Regions from separate parts of the Pantoea sp. B65 genome, predicted to be linked through region 1. Evidence: riboswitches for the same ligand, from Rfam matches in the RefSeq annotation. Region 1 holds a riboswitch; the other holds the start of a gene.
What was found. A riboswitch is a leader RNA that binds a small molecule or an ion and turns the genes downstream of it on or off. The one in region 1 is predicted to bind thiamine pyrophosphate.
Positions count from the first base shown of each region.

Region 2: it holds a riboswitch for thiamine pyrophosphate, as region 1 does, so the genes downstream of both, thiM (hydroxyethylthiazole kinase) here and thiB (thiamine ABC transporter substrate binding subunit) in region 1, are expected to answer to the same signal.

Region 1 covers NZ_JAHXPU010000023.1:203,839-208,036, reverse strand. Annotated here, with positions in the region: gene JWF83_RS10965 (sugar efflux transporter) at 1-370, opposite strand, end outside; gene sgrR (HTH-type transcriptional regulator SgrR) at 633-2,294, shown strand; TPP riboswitch at 2,450-2,557, shown strand; gene thiB (thiamine ABC transporter substrate binding subunit) at 2,605-3,591, shown strand; partial or broken gene thiP (thiamine/thiamine pyrophosphate ABC transporter permease) at 3,567-4,198, shown strand, end outside.
Region 2 covers NZ_JAHXPU010000039.1:171,557-175,754, reverse strand. Annotated here, with positions in the region: gene fbaB (class I fructose-bisphosphate aldolase) at 1-784, opposite strand, end outside; gene thiD (bifunctional hydroxymethylpyrimidine kinase/phosphomethylpyrimidine kinase) at 954-1,754, opposite strand; gene thiM (hydroxyethylthiazole kinase) at 1,751-2,545, opposite strand; TPP riboswitch at 2,580-2,682, opposite strand; gene hybO (hydrogenase 2 small subunit) at 3,325-4,198, shown strand, end outside.

The DNA of each region.
Region 1 (4,198 bases):
TCTGCGGCATCGCCACGCTGGCCAGCGACGACAGAAACACCCCCAGCGTAATCAGCGTCAGGTAGTGACGGTTAAAGGCGAACAGTACGGCATTAAGTAACGCCATCCCGCAGCAGAACAGAATCAGCATACGCCGGTCGCCGCGGTTGTCGGAACGCTTCGCCAGCAGCAAACTCACCGCGATACCGGCAATCGCATTGACGGTATAAAACAGTCCGACCCAGAACGGGCGCACGGCCACTTCACGGGATAAAAACAGACTCAGGGTCGGCGCCTGTAGTGCGCCGGCGACCCCAATCATAAAGGAGACCACCATAAAGGCGAGGTAAACCGGATTAATGCGACGGCGGCGGGTAAGCAGCGATTTCATGCCTTGATCCTTGCAGGATGAAATAGGGATCATCAAATAAAACAACAAAACGAATAAGAAGCGTAGACGTAACCATAGCGAAAAGAAAAAAGCCAGCAACATAAAGTCGCTGGCAGGTCAAAAAAAAGCACCATACTCAGAAAGGGATGGTTGAGCACATCTTTAAACGATCCGGATGCCTCCCGCTCTTCCATCTGCCGCTATTATCGCCATAATACAGGAAATGAAAAACTGATAGCTTTCACCGCGGAGTTCCTCTTTTATGTCCTCTCCCCGCCTGCGCCAGCAATTTATTCGCCTGTGGCAAAGTTGTAACGGTCAGTCACACGAAACCACACTGAATGAACTGGCGCTGCAGCTCAGCTGTTCCCGCCGTCATATGCGTAACCTGCTGAACGCCATGCAGGCCGAGGGCTGGCTCGAGTGGCAGTCAGAGGCCGGACGCGGCAAGCGCTCGCTACTCAGCTTTCTGTATACCGGCCTGGCGCTGCAACAGCAGCGCGCCGAAGATCTGCTGGACCAGGACCGCATCGACCAGCTGGTGCAACTGGTGGGGGATAAAAACCAGGTGCGTCAGATGATTACCTCGCATCTTGGCCGCAGCTTCCGCCAGGGTAAGCATATTCTGCGCGTACTTTACTATCGTCCACTGGTGAATTTATTACCCGGTTCGCCGCTACGACGCTCAGAAACCCATATCGCCAGACAGATATTTAGCAGCCTGACGCGCATAAATGAGGAAAACGGGGAACTGGAACCCGATATTGCGCACCACTGGCAACAGATCTCGGCGACCCACTGGCGCTTCTATCTGCGACCGGCGATTCATTTTCATCATGGCCGCGAACTGGAGATGGAAGATGTGATCGCCACCCTGACGCGGCTTACCAGCCAGCCGCTCTTCAGCCATCTGAGCGTGATTGAATCTTCCCCCCCCTGGGCGCTCGATATTCATCTCAGCCAGCCGGATAACTGGCTGCCCTGGCTGTTAGGTAGCGTCAGCACCATGATCCTGCCGCGCGAATGGCCGACCCTGGCGGATTTTAGCCGTCAGCCAATCGGCACCGGACCCTACTCGGTAGTCCGCAATCAGCAGTCACAGTTAAAAATTCAGGCATTTGACGACTACTTCGGTTATCGCGCGCTCATTGATGAGGTGGCAATCTGGGTTCTGCCGGAAATTACTGATGAACTGGTCTATTCCGGCGTCAAACTGCAGGGTAACCAGCAGGATGAAAAGTCGGAAGAGAGCCGCCTTGAGGAGGGCTGCTATTTTCTGCTGTTTGACCAGCGCTCCGAACAGGGACGCAATGAGCAGGTGCGGCGCTGGATCAGCTATATCTTTAACCCGATAGCGATGCTGAATCATTCCGGTATCGGCTACCAGCGCTACTGGTTTCCCGCTTACGGGCTGTTGCCGCGCTGGCATCACCGTCGTGATATGACGCCAGCCAGTAAACCGGAAGGGCTGGAAACCTTAACCCTCACCTGGTACAGCGATCATATTGAGCATCAGGGGATCGCCAATGCGCTGGAGCCGATTCTGGCGGAATATGGCGTCAAACTGATCACTCAACAGGTGGACTATGACAGCTGGTATCGCGGTGATGCGCAGAGCGATATCTGGCTGGGTAGCGCCAACTTCACCCTGCCGTTAGAGTTTTCGCTCTTTTCCTTACTGTATGAAATTCCGCTGCTCCATCACTGCGTCAATATTGACTGGGAAAGTGATGCGCAACGCTGGCGTCAGCAGCAGCTGCCGCTGGCGGAGTGGAGTAAGCAACTGGTGGACAGCTACAGTCTGCACCCGCTGTTCCACCACTGGTTATTGCTGGAAGGCCAGCGCAGTATGCGTGGAGTGCGCATGAATACCCTCGGCTGGTTCGACTTTAAATCCGCCTGGTTTGCGCCGCCGGAATCATGACGCTTTTGTTGCCGGGCAGAAATCACTAGAATGGGCCGTTCTCAACGGGGTGCGGAAAAACCTTGTGTGGCGCAGGCGGCATACCTGCCGTCATTGTGGCTACGGAAAATCTTTGGCGCGGGCGGCATAAATGCCGCCTCGACACCCAATGATTTACAACACGGTAGGGGAGCCATTTATGGCTCCCGTCAAATTTCCGCTGAGACAGACCCGTCGAACCTGATCCGGTTAATACCGGCGTAGGGATTTGAGATTGCCCGTCACTCAGATCCTTTGCGACTCATAAAACTTCTCTTCAGGAGAGCGCAAAGTGTTAAAGAAAACCCTGCCATTACTGTTACTGCTGGCGACACCGGCTTTTGCCGCCAAACCGGTTCTGACCGTCTATACCTATGACTCCTTCTCAGCGGACTGGGGTCCCGGCCCGGCGGTGAAAAAAGCGTTTGAAGCCGACTGCAACTGCGAACTGAAATTCGTTGCTCTGGAAGATGGCGTTTCACTGCTGAACCGCCTGCGCATGGAAGGCAAAAACAGCAAAGCCGATGTGATCCTCGGCCTCGATAACAATCTGGTGCAGGCGGCGGAAAAAACCGGTCTGTTCAGCCCGGCCAAAGTCGATACCGGCGCGCTGAAAATTCCCGGCGGCTGGCATAACAGCACCTTTGTACCTTACGACTACGGCTACTTCGCCTTTGTCTATGACAAAACCAAAGTTAAAAACCCGCCGAAAAGCCTGAAAGAACTGGTCGACAGCGATCAACACTGGAAGGTGATCTATGAGGATCCCCGCACCAGTACGCCGGGCCTTGGCCTGTTGCTGTGGATGCAGAAAGTGTATGGCGATCAGGCGCCGCAGGCCTGGCAAAAGCTGGCGAAGAAAACCGTTACCGTCACCAAAGGCTGGAGCGAAGCCTATGGCCTGTTCCTGAAAGGCGAAGGCGACCTGGTACTGAGTTACACCACCTCGCCGGCTTATCATCTGATTGAAGAGAAGAAAGATCAGTACGCCGCTGCCGACTTCGCTGAAGGCCACTATCTGCAGGTCGAAGTGGCTGGCCAGCTGGCCAGCAGCAAACAGCCGGAACTGGCGCAGCGCTTTATGAAATTTATCGTCAGCCAGCCGTTCCAGCAAACCATCCCGACCGGCAACTGGATGTATCCGGTGATCGACAGCAAACTGCCGGACGGTTTTAGCACTCTCAGCGTGCCAAAAACCGCGCTGGAGTTCAGCTCGCAGCAAGTCGCCGATAAACGTAGCCAGTGGATCAGTGAATGGCAACGCGCCGTCAGCCGCTAATTGCTGGCTGGATGATCCCCGGCGGCCTGGCAGCGATACTGCTGGTCGCCGTGGCGCTACTGGCGCTTGGCGCTTTGTGGTTTAACGCGCCGGAAACCGACTGGCGCGTTATCTGGCACGATCGCTATCTGTGGCACGTACTGGGTTTCTCCTTCTGGCAGGCGCTGCTATCCGCGCTGCTGTCGGTGATGCCGGCAATACCGCTGGCGCGCGCGCTTTACCGGCGGCGTTTTCCCGGACGCCATGCGCTGCTGCGCCTGTGCGCCATGACGCTGGTGCTGCCGGTACTGGTGGCGGTGTTTGGCATCCTGAGCGTCTATGGCCGCGAAGGCTGGCTGGCGCATCTGTGTCAGCTAATCGGTATTGATTACCGCTTCTCCCCTTATGGCCTGCAGGGCATTCTGCTGGCCCATGTATTTTTTAATCTGCCGCTGGCCACCCGCCTGCTATTGCAGACGCTGGAAAATATTCCTGCCGAGCAGCGTCAGCTGGCGGCGCAGTTGGGTATGCGTGGCTGGCATCAGTTTCGTCTGGTGGAGTGGCCATGGCTGCGACGGCAAATACTGCCCGCCGCCGCGCTGATTTTTATGCTGTGCTTCGCCAGTTT
Region 2 (4,198 bases), on a different contig from region 1:
TGCTGTAGACGCGCTCATCGGTATAACCGAATTTCACTGCCTGATAGCCGCCATTATTTTCGGCCATTTTCTGCTTAACGATATCAGCGCCAATGGTGGCCGCCAGATGGTTTGCCTGGCCGGTCAGATCGGCGCTGGCATGATAATCGGTACCGTCTTTTTTAAAGGCGTTATTACGCAGATAGGCCCAGAGTACCGTCACCATTCCCAGCTCATGGGCGCGTTCGAAGGCGGCGGAAATCTCTTCAATCTGACGGCGCGACTGTTCGGAACCGTAGTAAATCGTGGCGCCGACCGCTACCGCACCGAGGTTAAATGCCTGTTCGACGCTGGCATACAGCGTCTGATCGTACTGGGTCGGATAACTGAGGGTCTCGTTATGGTTCAGTTTCACCATAAACGGAATGCGGTGCGCATAACGCCGGGACACCGATGCCAGCACGCCATAGGTTGAAGCCACACAGTTACAGCCCGCTTCAATCGCCAGCTCGACGATATTCTTCGGATCAAAATAGAGCGGGTTGGCGGCAAATGACGCCGCAGCCGAGTGCTCCACCCCCTGATCCACCGGCAGAATCGACAGATAACCGCTGCCCGCCAGACGGCCGGTGTTATACAGGGTCTGCATATTGCGTAGTACCACAGGAGAACGATTGTTATCGATCATTACCCGATCAACAAAATCCGCGCCTGGCAAATACAGGCTTTCCGCTGGAATGGTCATGCAGCGATGTTGCAGAAGGTGGTCAGCTTCTTTGCCCAATAACTGTACGATGTCCGTCATGTTAGCTCCTGGAAAATGAGTGATGGGCCAAACAGCTTCAGCCTTCAGCCCGACCGCCGGCCTGCGCCGACCTACCACAGCCTGGACCCAATCGCCCCCTTAACGCAAATTGCTGACACCATTTTTCAGAACGATCCGCAGCAAAAAAATCTCATGCAGGCAGTACTGCCTACCACCAGCGATAAAAATGGTGCACCGGGCCAATCCCCTGCCCCACCTCCAGCGAATCCGCATGTTCCAGCGCCCCCTGCAGCCACTGCTTAGCCTCATCCACCGTGGCGGACCAGCTATCATGGCGCGGGCGCAGTGCCGCCAGCGCTGCCGACAGGCTGCACCCGGTGCCATGGGTATGGCGGGTCGGCACGCGCGGGGCGCTAAAGCGCTGCTCATACTGGCGGGTAAACAGCCAGTCCGGGCTCTCCTGCTCAGACAGATGACCGCCCTTAATCAGTACCGCCTGGCAGCCCAGATCTAACAACGCGCGCCCCTGCGCGCACATCTCCCGTTCATTGCGCGCCGGCGGGCAATCCAGCAGCGCCGCCGCTTCCGGTAAATTAGGGGTGATCAGCGATGCCAGAGGCAGCAGGCGCTGGCGCAAGGTTTCAATCGCCATCACTGATAGCAGAGGATCGCCACTTTTAGCCAGCATCACCGTATCGAGCACCAGCCATGGCAGCGCCGCCTGGCGTAAACGCCCGGCGACGACTTCCACAATATCGCTATCCGCCAGCATACCGATTTTGGCGCTATCGATACGCACATCCGACAGTACCGAGTCGAGCTGTGCCGCGACGAACTCCGCGTCGATACGGTACAGCGACTGCACGCCACGGGTATTCTGCGCCACCAGTGCGGTGATCACGCTGGCGCCATAGGCGCCCAGCGCGGAAAACGCCTTTAAATCAGCCTGAATACCGGCGCCACCGCTGGGGTCGGTGCCGGCGATGGTTAAAGCATTAATTCGTTTCATTGCAGCGCCTCCGCATCCAGTTGCCAGAGGGCGTCGAGGAAGGCAGGAATAAAACTCCCCGGCCCGCTGGCCGTGGCGGTCGCGCGTTCACCGGCGCAGGAGATCACCCGGCAGGCACTGGCGATATGCTGCAGGCTATCGCCAGGCAGCGCGGCAAAAGCCGCCACCACCGCCGAAAGCGCACAGCCGGTTCCCACCACCCGCGTCATCAGCGCCGAACCGCCGGGCACCGCCAGCGTACGCTCACCGTCGGTGACATAGTCGACCACTCCGGTTACCGCGACGACCGCACCGCTGCTGCGCGCCAGCTGTTGCGCCGCGCTCAGCGCCGCAGCGGAATCGTGTAAGCTATCGACGCCGCGCCCCTGGCCGACCTGCTGCGCCAGCGCCAGAATTTCTGAAGCATTAGCGCGAATGGCACGCGGACGCTGCAGCAGCAGCGCCTGACAAAATTCGCTACGAAAGCGCAGGCCGCCGACGGCGACCGGATCCAGCGTCCAGGGTTTCTGCGCCTGCACAGCGGCGTCAATTGCCGCGCGCATCGCGCTGGCGCGATCGCGGGTTAGCGTACCGACATTGATTAACAACGCATCGGCGATAGCGCTAAACTGCGCCGCTTCCTCAGCATCGATCACCATCGCAGGCGACGCGCCAAGCGCCAGTAGCACGTTAGCAGTAAAGGTTTGCACCACATCGTTGGTCATACAGTGCACCAGCGGCGCATGCTGACGAAACAGAGCGAGGGATTCGGCGACAATGGCGCCAGAAACCGGGTCAGGTTGATAATTCATATACAACTCCCAACCGGCGATCAAGAAGGCGATGCGCTCAGGCATCTGACTTCCCTCCGCTGGCATTATCCAGTTCAGGTTCAACGGGTGTATCTCAGCCGGTTCGGTGAAAAGAAACGGCACCCCGAGTCAAGTTCTTACTCCGCCAGCATAAGGAAGCGACCAGATTTACGCAAGCGTTAGCCTGACCCTGGCGTCGGTTCGATTACGCGAGGAAGTTGTGCCTAATTTCGTTGTTGCTATCGCGCCAGGTAAATAATTCAAAATATTTCTTCGAACGCCATGCATTGATTCTTATTAATCGTTGTGATAATTAACATTAAAACGCCATCAGGGTTAATTTAAATATTCATAATTATCAATAGATTAAAATTATATTTTTCATATATCAATTATTAACAGACCCTCAACGGCTGGCAAATGCGCGAGAATAAATAGTTATTGAGAGCGACTCTCATTTCAATAGTAAATATTGAGAAAATAAAAAAATATGCATAAATCATCACATTTATTACATCGGTAGTAATAAAACTAAAATAACCAGCCTGTTCCGCCAATATTTGATAAAGATCAAGCTTGTTAAATTAATTTCCTCCCTACTATATCCACTCTTTATTCCTTGTCGTATCAGTCATCGTTCAGGTTGCAGGTGGATTGGCTACGTTAATCTCCTCCAGTCACTTACTGTCGTAAGCGCTCTGAGGGCGTCCGGTAGTCATCCTGCTGCTCTTCACGTTCAATTTGGCAAGACTGACTCCGGATATGGGAGAATAATAAAAATGACTGGGGAAAATACCATCCTTTCCCATCATGGCATTAATCGCCGTGATTTTATGAAGCTATGTGCCGCACTTGCCGCATCAATGGGGCTGGCGAACAGCGCAGCCGCCGAGCTCGCCAGCGCCATCAGTTCGCCACAGCGCCCGCCGGTAGTGTGGATTGGCGCGCAGGAGTGCACCGGCTGTACCGAGTCGTTGTTGCGCGCAACCCACCCGACGATTGAAAACCTGTTGTTGAATACCATTTCGCTTGAGTATCACGAAGTGCTGTCAGCAGCATTTGGCGAACAGGCGGAAGAAAACAAACACCGGGCGATAAGGCAATACCAGGGGAAATATATCCTGGTGGTGGATGGATCTATTCCGCTCAAAGATGGCGGCGTGTACTGCATGATAGCCGGCAAACCGATTGTCGAGCATATTCGTGAAGTGGCGGAACACGCGGCGGTGATTATCGCCATCGGTTCCTGCTCTTCCTGGGGCGGCGTCGCGGCCGCAGGCAGCAACCCGACGGGCGCAGTAAGTCTGCAGGAAGCATTACCGGGAAAAAAAGTGATCAATATTCCCGGCTGTCCGCCGAACCCGCACAACTTTCTGGCCACTGTCGCCCATATTATTGCCTGGCAGCGACCACCAACACTGGATGCGCTGGGACGCCCTACCTTTGCCTATGGCCGTTTGATTCACGAAAACTGCGAACGCCGTCCACATTTCGACGCTGGCCGTTTTGCCAAAGAATTTGGCGATGAAGGCCATCGTCAGGGCTGGTGTCTCTATCATCTGGGATGCAAGGGGCCGGAAACCTATGGCAACTGTCCGACGCTCCAGTTTTGCGACATCGGCGGCGGTATCTGGCCGGTCGGCATCGGGCATC